2 regions of the Bacillus sp. AK124 genome follow, and region 2 is predicted to be linked to the other one. Evidence: a T-box and tRNA genes for the amino acid it is inferred to sense, from the RefSeq annotation. Region 2 holds a T-box; the other holds one or more tRNA genes.

Region 1 (11,940 bases), 1.4 Mb from region 2:
GTTGTTTCGGAAAAATTAATTTCCCTAGCTATTTTTTGCATTTTATCACTTGATAGGTTCTTTTCTGCTTTAAAAACGGCGAGCTGGTTTCCTGTATATTTTGTTTCTGCAAACACGTCCACAAGGTAAAATTCCATCCGATGTCTCTCCCCTTTAAAATGACCTTCCTGCCCTAAAGGCAGTTTTACATATCTTACATGAGATGAGAATCATTGAACAGTCTAAAAAAATAAAGAAGAGCGGATCCCGCTCTTCCTAATAAAGCAAATACTTCTTTCTGATATTCATAAACCGTTTTTGATCTGCTTCGTATTTATTGACGATTTCATCAATTGAAGCGCCTTGTTCAATCATAGCTTTGACCCATCCATTCCCGATCAGACGGTTGAAATTGCCTGAAGGGAGGAACTCAAAGTCGTCCGGGTAGAGGTCATGGACGGTTTTGATGATCGCGATACCGGTATTTACAGGCTTAAAAGCGGACCTGTTTGTCACGTAAAGCTCCACCCCGTGGCACAGTTTATTTTGATGCTTTGAAAATGTCGGAGTGAACGAGGCGGCTCTGAATCGGACGCCAGGAAGCTTCAGACCGTTTAATTTTTCGGCGAGTTCCGTACTTTTCATGTAGGGCGCACCAATTAATTCAAAAGGCTTTGTCGTGCCCCTTCCTTCTGACATATTGGTTCCTTCAATTAAACCTGTGCCCGGGTAGACGATGCCCGTATCCGGCGTCGGCATGTTCGGGGAAGGCAGGACGAAAGGAAGACCAGTGTCTTCAAAGAACATCTGTCGCTTCCACCCTTTCATTTTGATGATGGTTAAATCGGCGCCGATGTTAAATTCGTCATTAAACAGCTTTGCCAGTTCTCCTGCGGTCATTCCGTGCTTTAAAGGGATGGGATACATTCCGACAAATGAAGAATAATCTGGATCAAGGACAGGTCCTTCAACTTTTAAGCCGCTTTGCGGGTTTGGCCGGTCAAGAACAATGAATGGAATGCCGTTTTCTTTTGCCGCCTCCATCGCATAAGCCATTGTGTAAATGTAAGTGTAAAACCGCGTTCCGACATCTTGGATGTCAAATAGCAGGACGTCAACGTTTTTCAACATCTCCGGTGTCGGTTTTCTCGTATCTCCGTAAAGGCTGTAGACGGGGAGACCGGTTTTTTCATCAATATAAGAGTCAACCTTATCGCCGGCTTGAGCGTCTCCCCTTACACCGTGCTCTGGACCATAGAGAGCGGTCAGCTCAATACCAGGGGCTTGGTGAAGCAAATCGATGCTGCTTGTTAATGCTGAATTGACACCGGTTGGATTTGTGATGAGACCGACCCTTTTTCCTTTTAATATGCTTTTCTTGTTCATGATCACTTCAATACCCGGTGAGACCTTTGCTTTCTTTTCTTTGTCCGGAAAGGCCGCTGCTGCGGTTAATGTACTGAAAACAAACATTCCCGCAAGCAGCCAGATCGCTTTTTTTCTCATTTTGCCCCTCCTTTGTGAAGCGGCTTGCCGTTTTTAATATTCAACCCGTAGCCGAACGGGTAAAGGGTTTCTCCGGGGCGTGTGACCGAAGGAATGTCTACGGGCAATGTTCCTTTAGGCTTTGCCTTTCCGAAGATAACTTCCACTCCGGCCGGAATATTCGGCTGCCTGAAGCGCCCGTTTGCATAGCCTTTAAAGCCGTATACTGCGATCACGGCAGCGGCTTCTTCAAAATTTGCCGTGTCATAAGGGTTTCGTAAGCTCATTAAGACAAATTTTTTCCCGTTTGCCTGAGCGTATTTCATGGCGGCGCGCGGAAAAGCAGTTGCCCACTTGCTTGAGTCTTGAATGCTGTCATCAATGACACCGTCGTTCACAACAGGATCGTTTTTGACTACATATGATCCTGTGATGACATAATCGGCCTCGTCAATTTTCTTTTGAATCTCTTCATCAAACGTTTTTTCTGCAAATCGATATTCGACGACCTTGATGTTTTTCTTTATTTTGCTGATGGTTTTGGCGATTGCTGCTGTTTGCTCTTCGTATGGGGCGAGAATGAGGACGGTATCCCCTTTTTTCGGTTTGAATGGCAAGGTGCTTTTTTCATTTTTAAGAATGGTGACGCTTTCTCTTGCCATTTTCCTTTCGGATTTCATGTGTTTGTTGCTGCCGACCGTTTTCAAGGCGTATTTGATTTTTTTCTGAAGCGGTTCGGAGCCGGTGTGATCGATGATACCGCGGTTTATTTTTAATTGAAGGATTCGCTCCACCGACTGATCGATTTGTTCGATAGGGATCTCACCTTTTTTAACGGCTGTCAGAAGAGCTTCGAATACACGCGCTAGATTTTTTTCGGTCTCAAGCGATGTGACTTGTGCGGGCATGAGGGCGATGTCGACTCCTGCTTTGACAGCCATGACGACGGCTTCCTCCTGTCCGAAATTATCAGAAATGGCTTTCATATTTAAAGCGTCTGTTACGACAACGCCCTTAAAGCCGAGGTCTTTGCGGAGAAGGTCTGTCATGACTTTTTTGGAAAGTGTTGCAGGCACCATGATGTCCTCGCCGTCTTTTTTGCTTTTATAGGTTGTATTGTCAAAGGCGGGGAACTGGACATGCGCTGTCATGATCATGTCAATCCCTGCATCGATCGCTTTTTGAAATGGCGCAAGTTCAATGTTTCTCAGCCTTTTTTCATCATGCGGAACAAGCGGCAATCCGTAATGACTGTCAACCGCTGTATCGCCGTGTCCGGGAAAGTGCTTTGCTGTAGCGATCATTTGCTCGTCCTGCAGGCCCTTCATCATCTGGATGCCGAGCTTTGAAGTCAGCTCAGGCTTGGAACTGAAAGAACGAACGCCGATGACCGGGTTGCCGGGATTGTTGTTGACATCAAGTACAGGACTGAAGTTCACGTTGATGCCCAGCGATGCTAATTCTTTTCCGATGATTTTTCCTGATTTGAAGGCATTTTTGCTGCTTCGCGATGCACCGACTGCCATATTCCCGGGCAGGTTTGTGCCTGATTCAAGTCTGGTGACAATCCCGCCTTCCTGATCGATCGTGATAAAGAGCGGAATGTCAGGACTCGCTTTTTGCAAGCCGTCCGTTAACCGTACAGTCTGCTCTGTGCCTGTGACATTTTCAGCAAAAAGAATGACACCGCCGAGCCGGTATTTTTGAATGATTCCCGCGACTTCGTCATTCATTTTTGTTAATCCTTTGGCGTTCGATTCCCCTTTTTTCTTCCAGTTTCTAAAGTCAGGCATCAGCATTTGTCCGATTTTCTCTTCAAGCGACATGCTGCTGACCATTTGTTTGAGGTGTTGTTCCGGCTGCTGTTTAGCTTCTGCTTCGCGAGCGGCGGGCTGCAAAGCGAGAGACGATAACAGCAATGCAATCAACGCGCATTGAAGAAATCTTTTCATATAAGGGTCGCCTCCTATTGGTGATGTAACGCCTCGTAAATAGCTGTAATGACGCTGCCGTACTTTCCGGTTGCAAATGCGTCACCTTCAAATTGATTCGGGTTTTCTTTAGGGTTGATGACAGGAGAGTGCTTTTTATTGGTTAACAACACAATGCCGATTTGATACACGGGATCGATGATAGTGACGGTTCCCGTCCAGCCGGTATGGCCGTATGCCTTGTTGCTGGCGTGCTTGCCGAACATCCACTCCATATCGGTATTGCCGTTAAGCCGCCATCCTAGTCCATATGTGGGATTTGTTTTTGACGGCTCAGTAAATTGTGAAATGACCGAACGGCTGAATAGATGCTGTTTCCCGTAACCCCCGCCGTTCAGCATGACTTGAAGGAGCACTGCTGCGTCGTCAACGGTGGAAAAAAGGCCGGCATGCCCAGAGACGCCTTCCATTGAATAGAACGCTTTTTCATCGTGGACTTCCCCTTGAAGCGTGTAAGTTCTGATATTTGGAAACAAGATGGTGCCATCTCTGGTGTTTCCCTTTCGTTCCGTAGCTGCAAAATGCGGCGGTTTAAAGCCCTTTTGGAGCGGATTAAACAAAGTATGCCGCAACCCGAGAGGCCGGTAAAATTGGTTTTCAACAAAGGTATCTAAACGCTCGTTTGTGACTTTTTCTATGATCAGCCCGAGGAGCATATAGTCGATGTCACTGTAAATTTGTTTTGTGCCGGGTTCATATGACAAGGGGGTTTTGACAAGATATTCAAGCGTTTTGCTCCGTGACTGAGAGTAGAGGTGTCCGGCTGCTTTCGGGTCGTAATAGTTCCAGCTTGCAGGGAAGCCTGCGTGATGGTGGAGCAAATCAATGACGCGGAGCCGGTTTTTTCCCTTTACATCGTCTTCCGGGTGATCTTTGAAATTAGGAAGATAATGTGAAATGTTTTTGTTCAAGTCAAGCTTTCCGGTGCTCACTAAATGCTGCAAGGCAAAATTGACGGCATACATTTTTGTATTGGAGGCGAGGTCAAACATCGTGTTTGCTTTCATTTTTTTTGGATGTTTGAGCGTCGAGAGGCCGTTGTATTTCTGCTTGTAGCCGTATGCTTCTTTTTTGACGATTTTTCCGTCTTTTATCAAAATCAAGGCAGCCCCGGGAAAGCCCGCTTTGACATCCTGTTCGATCAGACGGTCCACGGCTTTAAGCTTTTCCGAAGAAAAACCGGCTTTTTCAGGTGTTTTCGCCTTCGTTAATACGGGATATGTCAGCTGACCTGTTGTCTCGTTCGCAATTGCAGTCTGTGCTGATGACGGAAGCGGGAAAAAGCATGTCAGCAGCAATAGGGACGATGCTGCAGCGCTGATCATAAACTTTTTCAGCTTGCTTCACTCCTTTCTGTCAAAAAATGCATAGTGGGAATTTTAAACAAACGTTTAATCAAATTCAACTGCCATATCGTCTTTAAAACCAAAGAGATATGTTAAGGCAAAGCCGGCAGCATAGGAAATAAACAAACCGAGAATATACAAAAGAACTTGGTGGGTATGGACTAAAAATGACAAAGGAAGACCTGATACGCCTATCGATTCGGTCGCGATTTTGAAATACGCTTGAAAGGCTCCACCTACTCCGGCGCCGAGGCACGCGGTTAAAAACGGACGTCCGAGTGGAAGAGTCACACCGAATATGAGCGGTTCACCGATTCCGAGCAGGCCTGACGGCAGTCCGCCGGCAATGGCTCTTTTGAGCTTTGCTTTTTTTGTTTTGAAATAGATCGCAAAAGCGGCGCCTACTTGACCTGCGCCCCCCATAGCCAGAATCGGCAGCAACGGGTCATCGCCGATTGAATTGATTAATTCCATATGAACGGGTGTCAATCCCTGGTGCAGTCCGGTTACGACGAGCGGAAGGAAGGTGGCCCCCAGTACAAAGCCGGCGATAATGCCGCCGAGATCTAAGATGGCGAGAAGTCCTGACGTAATGGCGTCAGATATCAAGCCGCCGACAGGCATGAAGACAACGTAAGTGACGATTCCTGTGATGAGAAGGGAGACTGTAGGTGTGATGATGATGTCGAGTGAATGAGGTACAATGCGCCTGACCCGTTTTTCGAGAAAAGCGATAAATGCAGCTGCGAATAAAATACCGATTAAACCTCCGCGTCCCGGCAAAAGCGCTTCACCGAAAAGCGAAATATCACCAACGGCCGGGTTAATGATTAAAATACCGGCTAATCCGCCGAGTGCGGGGGAGCCGCCAAATTCTTTCGCCGTATTGACCCCGACCAGGATGCCTAAATACGTAAATAAACCTGAACCTATTACCGTTAAAATAATGGCGGTTTGTGATGTATCAGCGAGCCAGCCTGCTTGGATAACGGCTTTGGTGATTCCGGTAATCAAGCCTGAGGCGACCAAAGCGGGGATCAGCGGTATAAAAATGCTTGCGATCCGCCGAAGAAACAATTTAAAAGGCGTCGCGTTTTTCTTGGAAATCTCAGCTTTATGTTTGGCTGCGGATTGTTTTAAGTCAACGTCTTCCGCGGATTGAAGCAACTTCCCGAATTCGTCTGATACGTGCTGTACGACGCCGGTGCCGAGGATAATCTGAAGCGTTTCCTCCTCAACGACGCCAATCACGCCTTCAAGCGCCTTGATTGAGCCGATGTCGGTTTTTTGACTGTTGACAGGCGTGATGCGCAGGCGCGTCATACAATGGGTATAATCCGCGACGTTAGACGGGCCGCCGATGTGTTGTAAAATCAGTTTTGCCAGGCCGGCATATTTTTTCTCATCGCTCATTTTATATCCCCCTTTTTTACAATTCGCTCATTCCCATCATGCGGATGGCCGCTTTTGTTTGATCAATATACTGAATGATGTCCTCGTAGCGCTCCGCGGCTATGCCTAAAAACAGAATGTCAATCATGTAAAGCTGAGTTAAACGAGAGGAGGTGGCGGCGCTGCGAAACGGCGCTTCGTTTGAGCATGACGTATACAGGGCGATATCGCTTAATGAAGAGACAGCAGACTGTCCAAACCGCGTCAGTCCAATGGTTTTAATGCCATGTTTTTTGGCGAGTCTGACTGCATTGGCGATTTCATGTGTTTCTCCTGAATGGGATATGGCAAACAGAACGTCATTCTCGCCGGCATTGGCGATTAATGTCGCGACAAGATGCATATCACTAAAAGCGGTGGCTTTTTTATTGATGCGCAAAAATTTCTGCTGGGCATCTTGTGCGACGATTCCTGAAGCCCCGATCCCGCAAAAATGAACCGTTTCTGCGTTGATCAGTATTTGAATCGCTTTTTGAAGATCTTCGTGGTCAATGTTTTCAAAGGTATCGCGAATCGCCTGAATCGAATTGCTGGTTGTTTTTTGAACGATTGAATGGAGCGGCTCTTGCGGTTCGATATCCCGGTATCCATGATCAGACGGTTTCATTAAATCGCCGGCGACCCTCATTTTTAAATCTTGAAAGCCTTTCAGCCCCAGAGATTTGCAGAGCCGTATTGCCGCCGCCCCGCTTGTCTTAGCCGAAGAGCTCACCTCTTGAATGGTGCCGTTTACGACCTCGTGTGGGTTTTTCAAAATGTATTCGGCAAGCTTTCGTTCAGATTGCGGCAATCTGTGAAGCATATTCTGAATGATTTCCAATCCTCCTGCAGCCATTGTTTCTTCCTTTCTTCTTTAAACTTGGTCTTCATAAATGGATAGAGCTTTTTCGATATCGCCTTCTGATTTCTCAAGCAGGTTTTCGGAAGCGGCCGCATCTTCGTTTGTTTTCAGCATGATGATGGCGGTTTTGACCTGGTTATGGGATTTTTCTAACGCTAGTGCCGCCGCTTCTTTTGGAACACCTGTGACCGTTTGGATGATGCGAATCGCCCGCTCCTTTAATTTGTCATTGCTTACTTTTACGTCTACCATGAGGTTTTCATAGACTTTTCCCATTTTGATCATGGCCGCCGTTGAAATCATGTTTAAAATCATTTTATGAGCGGTTGCTGCTTTCATTCTCGTCGATCCGGCAATAACTTCAGGGCCGACGACCACTTCTATGCTGTGATCTGACACCTGGCTGATCGCCGAGTTTTTGTTGCATGTCAGTGAGACGGTCTTGGCGCCACTTTCCCTGGCATACTTCAAAGCGCCGAGAACGTATGGAGTCCGACCACTGGCGGCGATTCCGATTACGGTATCATTGTTTGAGAGGTTAACGGCTGATAAATCCCGTCTGCCGAATGCCTCGTGATCTTCAGCGCCTTCCACGGCTTTGTACAGAGCTTTTTCTCCTCCTGCAATGATGCCAATGACCGACTCGAGAGATATGCTGAACGTCGGCGGGCATTCAGCTGCATCGAGTACGCCGAGTCTCCCGCTTGTACCGGCACCGATGTAGATGATCCGTCCCCCTTTCTTTAACGACCCGACGGCGAAGTCAACGGCGGTCTTAACTTCTGGTAAGACTTCTTGTACAGCTTCGGCCACAGTTTTGTCTTCATCATTGATGATTTTCAAAATATCAATCGTCTTTGACTGGTGAATGCGCCTGGATCTTTCATTCCGGCGTTCGGTCGTTAATGAACCTAAATGGCTGTTTTCCATCGACAACTCCTCCTGATGATGAAGTGCATATATTTCTTAATTTTCAGTATATTAAGGGTGGAATATTATTTCAATAACAAAAGGTAAATATTAAAATTTTATTTCAATGAAGTTCTAAACAACGGATTGCCGACATAAAATAAAGCGCAGATGAACTGCGCTTATGTTCAGGTATTACAGCTCGTCTATTTGGTGTTCGGAAATCACGCGGAAGCCTTCTTTTTTCAGAAGCGCCGCCGTAACGCCGTTGCCGGCTATTTTTTGGCTTGAGAAACTTCCATCGTATATATGGCCGCTACCGCAAGACGGGCTGTTTTCCTTCAACACGATCGTATCAGCCTTGATTTGCCTTGCCATCTCCAATGTTAGATAAGCTCCTTTTATATACAGGCCTGTTACGTCTTTTCCGGATTGTGTCTTGATCACCGCCCTGCCGTCTAAAACGTCTTCTCCCGACCCGCCTATAATTTCGGCCGGTTCCCTTGGCGTTTGAAATCCGCCGAGCAGCTCGGGACAAGCAATCACCGCTTTTTTTTCTTCAACAAGCTTATTGATTTTCCCCACATAGCTGTGCGATCCGTTATAGCGGCATTCCACCCCGGCCAGACATGAACTTACCAGTATCATTTTTCGCGTCCCCTCTCTTGCACATCAGATAGCCCTATTTTAAACAAAATTTCTGCGTTTTTCTCAATGTTTATGAATAAAAAATTTGAAAATAAAAATTTTAATTTACCCCTTTACAAATGGGGAGGAACCTGTATATAATAACTTTTGTCAGCTTTACGAGAGCTGCTTGAAACACGATGATGGCCCGTTGGTCAAGTGGTTAAGACACCGCCCTTTCACGGCGGTAACACGGGTTCGAATCCCGTACGGGTCACCATTCTTTTTTGGACAGCACGCTGCGAATGCCGGAATTTTTAAAAGGAAGGCATGCTAAGGTCGCAACGTCCTGTTGCAACGCGCACTTGTACTTTAACGGCAAGGAAGGCATGCTAAGATCGCAACGTCCTGTTGCAACGCATGCACTTGTACGTCCTGTACTGCGGAGGATTAGCTCAGCTGGGAGAGCATCTGCCTTACAAGCAGAGGGTCGGCGGTTCGATCCCGTCATCCTCCACCATTTTTCTGGATCGGTTTTTGTCACAACCGCGCCGGTAACTGCATAAGATACCGTATCATGCCGGTCTAGCTCAATTGGTAGAGCAACTGACTTGTAATCAGTAGGTTGGGGGTTCAAGTCCTCTGGCCGGCACTGTTTTTGGAGGGGTAGCGAAGTGGCTAAACGCGGCGGACTGTAAATCCGCTCCCTCAGGGTTCGGCGGTTCGAATCCGTCCCCCTCCACCATTATTGGGCTATAGCCAAGCGGTAAGGCAACGGACTTTGACTCCGTCATGCGCTGGTTCGAATCCAGCTAGCCCAGTTTTTGGACATCCTAACAGGATGTCCTTTTTATTTTGTCTTTTTTGTATAACTATTCAAAAAAATGTCTTGTTGAGTCAATTCCGAATTGGAAGGTACAATGAAGGTCTGAAAGGGGGATATCATATGTTAAAACAGCAGATTTCAATGATCGGCGTACCGATGGATCTCGGTCAGCTGAGGCGGGGAGTCGATATGGGACCGAGCGCGATTCGCTGTGCCGGTGTTAATGAACGGTTGGAAAGCCTTTGTCAGGATATTGAAGACCTCGGCGATATGACAATCGGGCAAAGAGAGGATGAGAAAGAAGGCGGGGAGCCGGCATCTGAAGAGCTGAGAAACTTGAAAGCGATTACAAAAGCGAGTGCAAAACTTGCTGAGACCGTTGATAAGATCGTGGCTTCAGGTGCTTTTCCGCTCGTGCTGGGCGGTGACCACAGCATAGCGATCGGAACGCTGGCCGGCCTTGTGAAGCATTATCAAAACCTGGGTGTGATCTGGTATGATGCCCATGCTGATTTAAATACGAAAGAAACGTCTCATTCAGGCAATATTCACGGCATGCCGCTCGCCATCAGCCTGGGGATCGGCCATGAAGGGCTGACAGGCATCTATGGAAAAGAAACGAAAATTAAAGCGGAGAACATCGTCATCATCGGTGCGAGGTCACTTGATGACGGGGAAAAAGAATTGATTCGCGACAAAGGGATCAAAGTGTATACAATGCATGAAATCGACCGCCTCGGTATGACGAGGGTGATGGAAGAAACGATAGACTATTTGCGCGGCAGAACGGACGGTGTCCATCTGTCACTCGATTTAGACGCGCTTGATCCGAACGATGCCCCGGGTGTCGGAACCCCGGTAGCGGGAGGCATCAGCTACAGGGAAAGCCACCTGGCGATGGAAATGCTGGAAGAATCGAAGCTGATTACGTCCGCTGAGTTTGTCGAAGTCAACCCGATATTGGATGAGAAAAACAGGACGGCTGAAGCGGCAGTCGCCTTAATGGGGTCGCTGTTTGGCGAAAAGCTGCTTTAGGTGCGGTTGAAGAGCGGCCTTAGGCTGCTTTTTTTATAAAAAAGTCTCAGTTTCATAATATTTAGATTGTATAATAATTTTAAGCTAATATTAAGCGCATGATCCCTGTCAAAGCATCTACACCCTGCCAAAAATTTGATAAACTATTTTTATGAATTTAATGAAACCTAATAAAAATCAATTCGTATACATAAAGACCGGTGAAGGCAGAGGTTAGATAAATATGGAAACAATGATTAAAAAAAGAATCAAACAGGTGAAAAAAGGCGATCGTAATGCATTTGCAGACATCGTGGATATTTACAAAGACAAAATTTATCAGCTTTGCTACCGTATGCTCGGCAATGCGCATGAGGCGGAAGATATTGCGCAGGAAGCGTTTATCAGAGCATACGTGAATATCGACAGTTTTGATATCAACCGGAAATTTTCCACATGGCTTTATCGAATCGCAACCAATTTGACCATCGATCGTATCCGTAAAAAAAAGCCGGACTATTACTTGGATGCAGAGGTGGCGGGGACTGAAGGACTGACGATGTATTCCCAGGTTGCGGCGGATGTTGCGCTTCCAGAGGATGAAGTGGTTTCTTTGGAGCTGCACAGCACCATCCAGGAAAAAATCTTAAGGCTTCCCGATAAATACAGGACGGTCATCGTATTAAAGTACATTGATGAGCTCTCACTCATTGAGATCAGTGAAATCCTTAATATTCCCGTAGGTACGGTGAAAACGAGGATACACAGGGGCAGAGAGGCTCTCAGAAAACAATTAAGGGATCTTTAAGTGGGGTGATGAAATGAGCTGTCCGGAGCATATTGTTCAGCTTATGCATAAATACCTTGACGGAGACATACTACCGGAAGATGAATCGCAATTAAAAGAGCACCTCCAATCATGCGAAGACTGCAAAAAGCACCTTCATGAAATGGAAAAATCCATCGCTCTTGTCCAGAGCACGTCACATCTTACAGCTCCGGCGAACTTTACAGCCGATGTGCTGGCGAATCTGCCGAAGGAAAAGCGAACGGCATCGATCAACAGGTGGCTTAAAGCTCATCCGTTTTTAGTGGCGGCAGCTTTGTTTATCATTTTGATGGGCGGCAGCTTTTTCTCCAGCTGGAAAAACGATCAGGATTTCAGCGTATCCAGCCAGCCCAATCTCGTAGTGAAAAACAACACGGTCATCGTACCTGAAGGCAAAGTTGTCAAAGGCGATGTGACCGTGAAAAACGGAAAGCTGATTATAGAAGGCAAAGTCGACGGCGATGTCACGATTGTTAATGGCGAAAAATATACGGCTTCAGCAGGACAAGTCACTGGTCAGATCCATGAGATCAACGAAGTGTTCGACTGGATGTGGTATAAGATTAAATCGACCGGAAAATCGGTTTTTGACATGAAGGAGTCTAAAGAGTAGAGCAAAGCGGGCGAATGAGCTTTGCTCT
Region 2 (11,940 bases):
ATGAAGCTGGATGAAAAACCGACGGCCGTCCTGTCAGCGACAGACGAAATGGCACTCGGCGTTATTCACGCAGCACAGGATAAAGGACTGGCTATTCCGGATGACCTTGAAGTGATCGGCTTTGACAATACAAGGCTTTCATTAATGGTTCGACCGCAGCTGTCGACTGTCGTCCAGCCGACGTATGATATCGGTGCCGTAGCGATGAGACTTCTGACAAAGCTGATGAACAAAGAGGAAGTCGAAGAGCATATTGTCCAGCTGCCGCATCGCATTGAACTCAGACAATCAACAAAATGATCATGATTAAATAAACGAGAAAGAAAGCAAGTGTTCACAGCTTTTTTCGTGAATTGCTTGCTTTCTTTTCCTTGAGCTGGAGAGATTATGAAAAAATGAAACGATTTGATTATCTGACACCGGTCGGTTTGATTTTGGGTATTTTCATTTTAGTAATCGGCGTTGTCTCTGGAGCGGGGCTTTCCGGTTTTTATTCGTTTATCGATTTGACGTCTTTCTTTATCGTGACGGGCGGATTGTGTGCAGCTGTTTTCATCAGCTTTTCCCCGAAAGATTTAAAAAGAGCGCCGGCTGTGCTGAAGCAGGTCTTTATTTCGGAAGAAGACGATGTACGCGACTTGGTCAAAACCTTTGTCAGCCTGTCTGAACAGGCGCGCAAACAAGGAATTTTATCATTGGACGCCAATATCAATGAAATGAAAGACCCGTTTTTGAAAAAAGGTCTGCTTCTTGCCATCGACGGATGGGACGAGGAGACGATCCGCAATGTGATGAACTCGGAAATCGCCGCGATGGAAGAAAGGCACAGAAAGGGAAGAAGAATCTTTGAAAAAGCGGGGGAATTTGCCCCTGCATGGGGAATGATCGGAACCCTTGTCGGACTCGTCATGATGCTCAAAAACCTGAACAAGCCGGAAACGCTCGGTCCGAATATGGCGATCGCCCTTTTGACGACGCTTTACGGATCCCTTTTAGCCAACATGCTGTTTATACCGATCGCCGCAAAGCTTGAAGAAAAGACTGAGAATGAAATCTTTAAGAAGCAGGTCATGATCGAAGGCATCATCGGCATCCAGTCGGGAAGAAATCCGCGAAATCTGGAAAGCCAGCTTGTCGTTTTCAGTTCAAAAGAAGAATGGGCAAAAAAGCGGGCGGATCATATAAAACAAAAGGACAGGGCTCATGAAGCTTAGACATGAACGAAGAAAGCGCGAGCAGGGTCGCAAATCGTCAAACTGGATCATCACGTTTTCGGATTTGATTACGCTCATCCTCGTGTTCTTTATTTTACTGTTTTCGATGTCGCAAATCGATTTAAACAAATTTAAAGCAGCAGTCGGTTCATTTCAAGACAGGGCCGACGGCAAATCCGCCGCAGAGCTGAAAAAAGAAAACGCGGACGATCAGAAGGCTGAAAAAACGGCTAAAAGCCAAGAAGATTTATTAAAGAAAATCAACGACTATATTGAAAAAAATGAACTGTCAAGTTTGATAGCGGCCAAGCGTGATGAACGGGGCATCATCCTCGTCCTTCAGGAAGCGGTTTTGTTTGATTCGGGAAAAGCGGATCTGAAAGACCAGGCTCACCCGCTTTTGCATAAAATCGCCGTCCTTCTCAAATCAGTGTCCAACCCGATCCGTGTGGAGGGGCATACGGACAGCCGCCCGATTTCGACTTACCGTTTTCCATCCAATTGGGAGCTTTCTGCGGCAAGGGCGAGCACTGTGATCGGCTACTTTACGTCGAAAGAAAAGCTCGACTCTTCACGTTTTCTTGCCATCGGTTATGCCGATACAAAACCGGTCAAGGACAACCGCACAGAGAGCCATATGAAGGAAAACAGGCGCGTTGAAATTGTCATCGCAAAAAAATAAATGAGAAGAAAGCAAGGTCTTGCATAAAAGCAAGGCCTTTTCTGTACGCCGGGATTTTTCGCATTAAGTGGCGCGCTTGGCAGAGCGAATCGGATAAAGAGCTTTGGCAACGGTTTGGGCGTTTTTTTCCGTTATTTCGGATTTTCTTGGAATCGAAGGATACAAATCTGCCGGGTCGGACCAGTTGGCAGGAAGTCGGACAGATGCCTGCTTCCCCCACTTTTTCAGCCATTTTTCAGGCATCTTATCCTCAGGTTTCATTCCTTTCATTTCAAGCCAGATTCTTGCCCATGCCCTCGGTACGACGCGCCAAATGTCGTACCCGCCTCCGCCGACAGCGATCCATCTTCCGTTGCAATAGGTGTGTGCAAGTTCGTGAGCGAGCTTTGGAATCTCTTCGTAAATCTTCATCGTCGTGCACAAGTGTGTCAGCGGATCGTAGTAATGCGCGTCAGCTCCGTTTTGCGACAAAATAACGTCCGGTTTGAAAAACTCGGCTATTTCAGAAACAGCCGTCCGGTAGGATTCAAGAAAAGACTCATCTTCTGTGAAGGCATCGAGCGGGATATTAAAAGCGTAGCCGTAGCCTTCGCCATGACCTCTTTCCTGTACTTGCCCCGTTCCCGGGAAAAGGTAGCGGCCGGTTTCATGAATCGAGACGGTACACACGGAAGGATCATCATAGAACGTAAACTGCACCCCGTCGCCGTGATGGGCGTCCGTATCAATATATAAAACCTTCGCATGATATTTTTTCTGCAAATATCGTATCACAACTGAACTGTCGTTATAGACGCAAAATCCTGAAGCTCTTCCTCTGAATCCGTGGTGAAGCCCGCCTCCGAGATTGAGGGCGTGTCTTGCTTTGCCCGTCATGACATAGTCTGCAGCTGTCAGTGTTCCGCCCACCAAAAGGGAGGCGGCTTCGTGCATCCCGGCAAAGACAGGGGTATCTTCTGTTCCAAGCCCGTAGTTTTCGCTTTCGGCTGCCAGGAGTTTTCCCGCCCCTGCAAGCTGGACAGCCTTGATATAATCGCCTGTGTGAACAAGGCCGAGCTCGGCTTCTGTCGCTATGCGCGGAGCAATCGTTTCTCCCGGTTCAAATGCGCCGACCGTATTCAAAAGATCGTATGTTACATAGACTCGCAGCTGATTAAACGGGTGATCTTGATGAAATTGATAGGTTTGGTAAGAGGGAGAAAAAATAAATACGCTGTCCTTCATGGCAAATCCCTTTGAACAGCCGGCCAAAGAACCTGATACCCTTTGGACTTCACGTCTTTGATGATAGAGGCGGGATTCATTGTTTGAACGCGAAACACGAGTATTTTCGAATCATCTTCATCACCGGGATATACGAGCACGCTCAATATGGCGATTTGGCGCCTGCTGAAAATGGCGCTGATATCAGCGAGGCTACGGGCGATATGATCGGTTTTGATTTCGATTTGGGAGCCTGGAAAATGGGCTCCTGTCAGCTGGACGAACGTATGCAGCAAATCGGATTTTGTCACAATGCCGACAAGCTTCCCGTTTTTTACGATCGGGAGGCAGCCGATTTCGTGTTCGAAAAAAATAGCTGATATTTCTTCGGCAAAATCAAGCGGGTGACCGGTGATCACTTCTTTTGACATAATCAGTTCCACCGGCTTTTTTAAATCTTCGTCAGATCTGTTTTGGGCAAAAATACTCGGACTTGCTGTTTTGACGTCCCTGTCCGTGACGATGCCTATGACCGTTCCCCGTTCATTGATGACGGGAAGGTGTTTAATATGAAATGTTCGCATGCGTTTGATCGCTTCTTCAATCGTATCCGTTCTGGAAAGTGTCACAACATCCCGTTTCATGATTTTTTCAACAATCATATTCAGGTCCCCTTTGCTCCCTTAATACATAAAACGATTGTGGAATCTGAGTCTGTCAAAACGCTCGATCGACTCCTGACTGACCTCTTTTCCGATGCGGGCCATTAAACAGTTGGCGGGATGGGAGCTGATTTCCGGATCGTCTGTCGCAAACCAGACAAGCCCTCCGGCATTCATCATTTTCTCCATCATCTTTCTGTATTCCCAAACATCTTTATTAGTCCCCTTTAGATCCCAATGCCAGTAATATTCAGTCGTGATGATGATATATTTTTCCATCTGTGGATCCATCATGCTGACCGCAAGCAGCGTCTTCCCGACAGAGTGACCCCTGAACGCCGGAATGACTTCGATGGCTCCAAGCTCAATTAAATTTTCCATGTTTCCTTCAGACCATCTTTCAAGCGGGTCTGGATAAACATATGTCACATAGCCGACAATGGTTTGCCGGAAACGGGCGATGATGATCCGTCCTTCGGGAAGCCCTGCGATTTCGATTAATGCTTCATGTTGTTTTTGAGATGGGCGAAAGGCTGTAAGCTCGTTGTGAAATTCATATTGTGCGAGTTTTTCGGGACTGATAGGGCCCTCTATCAGCACGGAGCCTTTCTCGGTCTGCAATTCTTTGGCATGATAAGTTTTGTGATGGTCCACGTATCCACCGCCTTACATCTTAGTTGAAGTCTTTTATACATAACATACCAAAATATTAAGCGTTTTCATAGGATGGAAGAGTATTTTTTAAAAATTGAGAAAATAAAAAATCTATACTATAATATATTTTGATGAGCGAACAAAGGGGGATGGGCATGGAATTGAAAGCGTTGCCAGCAGAAAAGGGAAACTACAACTTGAAAGACTATGATGAAGCATACCGGACATTTGACTGGAAGGATGCCGAAAAACATTTTTCATGGCACAAAACGGGAAAAATCAATGCAGCTTATGAAGCGATCGACCGCCACGCTGAGTCAAATTTGAAAAATAAAGTGGCATTTTACTACAAAGATCCGGTCCGCGAAGAAAAGTACACCTTCAGAGAGATGAAAAATGAAACGAATAAAGCCGGGAATGTCTTAAAGCAGCATGCCAATGTGGGAAAGGGAGACCGTGTGTTTGTTTTTATGCCGAGATCACCCGAGCTTTATTTTATTCTTCTCGGCGCTGTCAAATTGGGAGCGATCGTCGGGCCGTTGTTTGAAGCATTTATGGAAGGCGCTGTCAAAGACAGGCTTTTAAACAGCGGAGCGAAGGTTATCGTGACGACGCCGGAATTGCTTGAACGGGTGCCGGCCGGCGAACTTCCGGATCTTGAATCAATCATTGTCGTTGGAGAAGGCGTAAAGGAAGAAGGGTCTGTCATCGATTATTACGCGAAAGCGGCTGAAGCAGATACTGATCTTGAGATTGAATGGATGGATCAGGAAGACGGGATGCTGCTTCACTATACATCGGGTTCGACCGGCGCGCCAAAAGGGGTTCTCCACGTCCACAAAGCAATGATTCAGCATTATCAAACAGCCAAATGGGTTCTTGATCTGCACGACGATGACATTTATTGGTGCACGGCTGATCCAGGCTGGGTTACCGGAACGGTCTACGGGATCTTCGGTCCGTGGCTGAATGGAGCAACGAATGTTGTCGTAGGCGGCAGATTCAGTCCCGAAGCATGGTACGAAACGATTGAAAAAATGGAAGTGACGGTATGGTACAGCGCGCCAACGGCTTTTCGGATGCTGATGGGTGCTGGCGACGATCTCGTGAACAAATATAATCTGAGCTCATTACGGCATATTTTAAGCGTAGGGGAGCCGTTAAATCCTGAAGTCATCAGATGGGGGCATAAAGTCTTCAGCAACCGGATTCATGATACATGGTGGATGACCGAAACAGGAGCGCAGCTCATCTGCAATTACCCGTGCATGGAAATTAAACCGGGATCGATGGGCAAGCCGATTCCAGGCGTAGAGGCTGCAATCGTCGATCACCAGGGAAATGAACTGCCTCCTTACAGAATGGGGAATCTCGCCATTAAAAAAGGCTGGCCGTCGATGATGCATTCGATCTGGAACAATCCTGAAAAATACAGCTCCTATTTTATGCCGGGGGATTGGTATGTGTCAGGAGATTCCGCCTACATGGATGAAGACGGATACTTCTGGTTCCAGGGAAGGATCGACGATGTCATCATGACATCGGGCGAGCGCGTCGGCCCGTTTGAAGTCGAAAGCAAGCTTGTTGAGCATCAAGCTGTCGCTGAAGCAGGCGTCATCGGCAAACCGGATCCCGTCCGCGGTGAAATTATTAAAGCGTTCATCGCCTTGAGGGACGGTTATGAACCGTCAGATTCGTTAAAAGAAGAAATCAGGCAGTTCGTGAAACAAGGCTTGGCCGCACACGCCGCGCCAAGGGAAATCGAATTCAAGGATAAACTGCCGAAAACAAGAAGCGGAAAGATCATGAGACGCGTCCTGAAAGCTTGGGAGCTGAACCTTCCGGCAGGCGATCTCTCATCGATGGAAGACTGATGTCTCATTGACAATGCAAAAATATTATGTTAAAAAAGATTTAGTCGAATATTCAAAAGGTGAAGACTGAGATTAGTAAAACGCATCCTTCCCTGTCTTAGAGAGCTGATGGCCGGTGAAAATCAGCACATATGGATGGTTTGAATTACACTCACGAACCGCTTTTGCGAAAAAAGCCTCCCGGGCTTTGTGTAGCAGAAGAACGGAAGCTTTTCCGTTATCATTGAGAGTGAAAAGAGCGCGGCCATGCGTTCTTTTAAGCAGGGTGGTACCGCGATTTTTATCGTCCCTTCGTTTTTGCGAAGGGGCGTTTTATTTTTGGAAAAAAGGAGCTAAATGATGATGACACACTTACTTGATGATTTGTCCTTCAGGGGACTGATTCAGCAGCAAACCGATGAAGCAGGCTTGAGAGAACTGCTGGATAAAGAAAAAATCAGCTTATACTCCGGATTTGATCCGACAGCTGACAGTCTGCATATCGGACACCTGTTGCCGATATTAATGCTTCGCCGCTTTCAGCTGGCCGGACATCGTCCGATTGCGCTCGTAGGCGGAGCGACGGGCCTGATCGGCGATCCGAGCGGAAAGAAAGCGGAGCGCACGCTGAACAATGAAGAAATCGTCCGCGAATGGTCGCAGAAAATCAAAAACCAGCTTTCGCGTTTCCTGGATTTTGAAGCTGAAAAAAATCCGGCGATTATGGCGAACAACTATGACTGGATCGGCAAAATGAACGTCATTGATTTCCTGCGCGATGTCGGCAAAAACTTTGGAATCAATTACATGCTTGCCAAAGATACGGTAAGCTCCAGAATCGAGACGGGCATATCTTATACTGAATTCAGCTACATGATCCTACAGTCTCTCGATTTCTTGAATTTGTACAGAAACCAGGAATGCAAGCTGCAGATCGGCGGAAGCGACCAGTGGGGCAATATCACGTCAGGCCTCGAGCTTATCCGCAAATCTGAAGAGAATGCAAAAGCTTTCGGATTGACGATTCCGCTTGTGACAAAAGCAGACGGCACGAAGTTCGGAAAAACGGAAGGCGGCGCGATCTGGCTTGATAAAGAGAAGACGTCGGCATATGAGTTTTATCAGTTCTGGATCAATACCGACGACAGGGATGTCGTGAAATACTTGAAATACTTCACTTTCTTGTCCAAAGAAGAAATTGAAGATCTCGCTGAAAAAGCAGAGACGGCGCCTGAAAAACGCGAAGCGCAAAAGCGCCTCGCCGAAGAAGTGACCGTTCTTGTACACGGCCGTGAAGCGTTTGAGCAGGCTGTCAACATCTCAAAAGCACTCTTCAGCGGAGATATTAAACAGCTGACTGCTGAAGAAGTGAAGGTCGGCTTTAAAGGGGTTCCTTCCATGGAACTTGAGAAAGCGGATGAACTGCCTCTTGTTGAGGTGCTCGTCCAATCCAAGCTGTCTCCGTCTAAACGCCAGGCGCGCGAAGATATCACAAACGGCGCGGTATACGTTAACGGCGAGCGCCGCACCGATGTTGCGGACGTCCTCACCGGCGACGACCGCATCGAAGGACAGTTTACCGTCATTCGCCGCGGTAAAAAGAAATACTTCCTGCTGACTTATAAATAATCAAAAAGCTCTTGCCAAACGGCAAGGGTTTTTTTGTGTCCGTATGTTTCATGTATGTTCATTCAGGAAATGTCAAAAATATAGATGTAATAGGTAGAGCATTTCCATCGTTGAAGAGGGAGGAATGTAGCATGAACCTGTTCATTGCGGCGAAAGAAAAGTTTATGGAAGATTACAACATGCAGCTGGAAACGGAACGAAAACAAGAGGTGCAGCAGTCGGCTGACGGATACAATCAATTGAATCAGACGGAAAATGCAGCAAAGTGGCTGAAGTAGAGGGTCTTTAGGGCCCTCTTGGTATGAAGGTGTCCGCGAAGAAATTTCCGCGCATCAGCCGGACATCATAGCCGTTAACGAAGGGTACAATCAATACTTTGAAGCCGGGTCTCCCGTCATCATGAAAGAAGATAGTGCTGGATCAAGCCGACCCATTGATTTCCAGACATATGCACGGGAAGAATTGAAGAGCTTCATACAGGAAAAAGGAATGTCCTCTCGTATGCTGTGCCGGATGACGGAAAATCTTACACATTTTAATATATGACAGATTAAAGCCGTAAAAAACAGACAGTGAATTTCTGTCTGTTTTTTTGGCTTCTTCTTAGAGAACAAAGATCAATGCCTCCGGCGGGATTCGAACCCGCACTCCTCTCGTAAGCATAGGCTAGGGGAGAACACGCTTCCCTACGGACTTTTACCGACAGGAATTCCACCTGTCTCAGCTATTTGCTTTTCGGTGCTTCTGAAACCCTTGCCTTGCGACCCGTTCCTACAATGTTTTACGGCGCTCTTCCCTTCTAGAGCTACAGAGGCGAAATGGATGATTCATATTATACAGAAGCAATGGTGAAATGAGAACTGAAATTTTGAAAAGGCACAAGCTCAAATTCCAATTAAAAAAATGTTCCTCTAAGATGACTTGGGAGCATCCTTCAAGTAAATGGTCGATAATGATATTTTATGGTATAATTCATATGTTTTTCGCAAATTTATAGATTTGACAATGGAGGAACTTGTATGAAGTGGTTTTGGAAAGGCTTGAGGAATTATGCGAATTTTGAAGGGAGAGCAAGACGAAAGGAATATTGGTTGTTTCATTTGTTTAACGGTATCATATGTTTTATTTTATTTATCTTAACAGTAATGATCGTAAGTTTATTTATTTCAGGAATCATGACAGCGGAAGGATATGATGGATATCAAGTAGGATATATCATCGGGTATGGCGGTGGATTCCTCGGGTACGTCCTGATCTTAATTTATCAGTTGGCTGTTTTGGTGCCTTCTTTGGCTGTCAATGTCCGCAGGCTGCATGATACCGGAAGAAGCGGCTGGTGGATTTTAATTGGCTTGTTGCCGATTATCGGTGCTGTCATTCTGCTGATTTTTTACTGTCAGGCTGGCGAAACAAAAGAAAATCAATATGGACCAGATCCAAAAGTAAATGTATCGTAAATTGCACCCCAATTGTTAGACAATCATCTGGCGATTGGGGTTTTTTATAGTCTGAAGAAGACCGAAGGGGAACGACTGTTAACTTGATTTTTAATGAGAGATGCCCGTATTTCCGAAGATTGTTTGGCATATCAATTTCAGTGACGATTCAAGATGGTTTTGAGATACCGGAGACAGTCAAATGGGCGAGGCTAAAACAAAAGCAGTCACTGAAGTTCATGCCCCTCGTATCGCGGGACGGATCTTAGCCCTCATCGAAGCCTTCCGGGAGTTTTTTATAAATAAATCGCACACCATCCCGCTAACACCCCCATCACAAAGCAGTCGTTGCTGTCCATTTTCTTACCGTGTTTAACAAAGACATTCAAAGCCCAATTCAATTTAGTGCCATCTTCAGTCTTTGCAACCCATTTTTTGCTGATATTGTAGTACATGACTTTGAAAATGGCGAATGCAGCTAAACAGAACAAGTAGAACAAGAGAAACTTACCAAAAAACATAAGCATTTGTTGGTCACTCCTCCGTTTTCATTCTTTAACCAACGATTTGATTTTACCGAATATATGCATAAGAGAAAAGGAGACGTTTGTCATATCTTGCTTGTGAGGAGGTATCTTGCAAGAAAGATCATCTATTAAAAACTTGACGCTTATGAGCTGGGTCCGTTTTATTCCCGGCTTATCAACAGCCCGCAATCTCCCCGAATCAACGGTGGAAGAAGAATACAACAAAAAACCCTAGAATCGCTGATATATCAACAATTCCAGGGTTTTTGCCATTGCTCTTTAAAGAGCATTTTCTATTAACGAGAGTAGAATTCAACGATCAATGCTTCGTTGATCTCAGCAGGAAGCTCAGAACGCTCTGGAAGGCGAGTTAGTGAACCTTCAAGCTTTTCAGCGTCAAAAGTCAGGTATTCAGGAACGAAGTTGTTCACTTCAACCGCTTCTTTAACTGCAGAAAGGTTTTGAGATTTTTCACGAAGTGAAATCGTTTGGCCAGGTTTAACTTGGTAAGACGGAATGTCAACGCGGCTTCCGTCAACAAGAATGTGACCGTGGTTTACCAATTGGCGTGCTTGGCGGCGAGTGCGCGCTAGGCCAAGACGGTAAACGATGTTGTCAAGACGTGCTTCAAGAAGAATCATGAAGTTTTCACCGTGTTTACCAGCCATTTTCGCAGCTTTGTCAAAAAGGTTGCGGAATTGGCGTTCGTTCACACCGTACATATGGCGAAGCTTTTGCTTTTCTTGCAATTGCAAACCATATTCTGATAGTTTTTTACGCTGTCCCGGACCGTGAGGACCTGGTGCGTAAGGACGTTTTTCTAATTCTTTACCCGTACCGCTCAAAGAGATGCCTAAACGGCGGGATAATTTCCAGCTTGGACCTGTATAGCGAGCCATAATGTGACTCCTCCTTTGGTTTTATTTTTGTGAAAATAAAACCCATCTGTTCAATTCAGCCATGTCCATTTTGTTTTCATGTATCCTCGCTCCAGCAGCAAAGAGTTACACGATACACCTTAATAGATAAGGAACAAAATGAAACACAGAAGCAGAACAAAAAGGCTGCATTATTTCACACAAAGAAGATTATATAATGTCCGCTGTGCAAAGTCAACCATTCATGGACTGTCCCAAAGAGCCTGAATCATTAATAAGTATAAAGTCCTGTTTTTTATGATATAATCAGGAAAATAAAATACATAAAACGGATTTTTTTAAGGTGATGACCATGAACAAACAAACTGAAGACCTATATCTGTCTTTTCATCAGAAGCTGTTCCAATTTCTTTTAAAAAAGCCGGCCGTCTCGTACGATGACTCTGTTGCCTGGCTAAAAGCGGCAGCAGAGTCATTTTTTTCGTTTATATCTCTTACATTGCGTCCTTCTTCAAGTCCGCAGGGAGCGAACGGCCAAAGCGGCCAGATCAGCCGAGTTAATGATTATTATATCATTATAACAATAGAAGAAAACAGCAAATATATAGAACTTTTGTGTCAAAAGAATCATAAAGTACCAGAACGTCTTGCTGAATCCATCCGCCTGTTTTTAATGCATTGTCTGAAACTTGATGCATTATTTCATGAGGAGCTCAATAAAACAAAGATTTATGAAAAGACGGCGCTGCTGCATGAGCTGATGGATCAGGAGCAGGTGCTCAAGACAATGGTTGAAAGTTTGAGGGATGTTTTTCCTTTTTTGGCATATTGTCTTTTCTTGTCATACGACGAGGACCAATACATCAGCCTTCCTGCGATAGAGCTAGATGTGCAAAGCGAATCGACCGATTCTTTCGCCTTAGAGGCATACTTATCAGGACAGGCGAAGAGCAAAAATGAATCGGAAGTTTACATTCCGATTAAAGGCCGGCAGGGAACGTATGGCGTTTTGAAGGCTTTTGGACCAGGGGCTGCCGATACGGCAGCGGATATATGCATTATTTCGAATGCGGCAGGGAAAGCATTTGAAAATTCCCGGCTTTACGAACAGTCGCAGAATATGATTTCAAATTTGGAGCTGATTAATGAAACATCGCATCAGCTGAACCGGACGAAACGCCTCCCTGATATGATGAAGAGTT

Evidence for each region. A T-box is a leader RNA that pairs with one kind of tRNA and senses whether it is charged. The one in region 2 lies ahead of tyrS (tyrosine--tRNA ligase), so its partner is inferred to be a tRNA-Tyr.
Region 1: it encodes a tRNA-Tyr, which carries the amino acid that the T-box ahead of tyrS (tyrosine--tRNA ligase) is inferred to sense. The anticodon was not compared.

What each region holds. Positions count from the first base shown of each region.
Region 1 is NZ_CP096378.1:4,123,058-4,134,997, reverse strand. Features, by position in the region: gene M1E06_RS20685 (PhzF family phenazine biosynthesis protein) at 1-137, opposite strand, end outside; gene M1E06_RS20680 (exo-beta-N-acetylmuramidase NamZ family protein) at 256-1,485, opposite strand; gene M1E06_RS20675 (glycoside hydrolase family 3 protein) at 1,482-3,416, opposite strand; gene pbp4b (penicillin binding protein PBP4B) at 3,431-4,780, opposite strand; gene M1E06_RS20665 (PTS transporter subunit EIIC) at 4,847-6,214, opposite strand; gene M1E06_RS20660 (MurR/RpiR family transcriptional regulator) at 6,231-7,088, opposite strand; gene murQ (N-acetylmuramic acid 6-phosphate etherase) at 7,107-8,024, opposite strand; gene M1E06_RS20650 (DUF523 domain-containing protein) at 8,199-8,651, opposite strand; tRNA gene M1E06_RS20645 (tRNA-Glu) at 8,836-8,910, shown strand; tRNA gene M1E06_RS20640 (tRNA-Val) at 9,075-9,150, shown strand; tRNA gene M1E06_RS20635 (tRNA-Thr) at 9,210-9,282, shown strand; tRNA gene M1E06_RS20630 (tRNA-Tyr) at 9,291-9,375, shown strand; tRNA gene M1E06_RS20625 (tRNA-Gln) at 9,380-9,451, shown strand; gene rocF (arginase) at 9,577-10,491, shown strand; gene sigW (RNA polymerase sigma factor SigW) at 10,715-11,278, shown strand; gene rsiW (anti-sigma-W factor RsiW) at 11,292-11,912, shown strand.
Region 2 is NZ_CP096378.1:1,170,379-1,182,318, forward strand. Features, by position in the region: gene ccpA (catabolite control protein A) at 1-300, shown strand, start outside; gene motP (flagellar motor protein MotP) at 396-1,214, shown strand; gene motS (flagellar motor protein MotS) at 1,204-1,896, shown strand; gene M1E06_RS05910 (acetoin utilization protein AcuC) at 1,960-3,120, opposite strand; gene M1E06_RS05915 (acetoin utilization AcuB family protein) at 3,117-3,761, opposite strand; gene M1E06_RS05920 (GNAT family N-acetyltransferase) at 3,783-4,415, opposite strand; gene acsA (acetate--CoA ligase) at 4,571-6,289, shown strand; T-box leader at 6,343-6,583, shown strand; gene tyrS (tyrosine--tRNA ligase) at 6,632-7,897, shown strand; gene M1E06_RS05935 (hypothetical protein) at 8,029-8,175, shown strand; partial or broken gene M1E06_RS05940 (MBL fold metallo-hydrolase) at 8,348-8,436, shown strand; gene M1E06_RS05945 (DUF805 domain-containing protein) at 8,917-9,354, shown strand; gene M1E06_RS05950 (hypothetical protein) at 9,630-9,860, opposite strand; gene M1E06_RS05955 (hypothetical protein) at 9,970-10,095, shown strand; gene rpsD (30S ribosomal protein S4) at 10,157-10,759, opposite strand; gene M1E06_RS05965 (sensor domain-containing diguanylate cyclase) at 11,091-11,940, shown strand, end outside.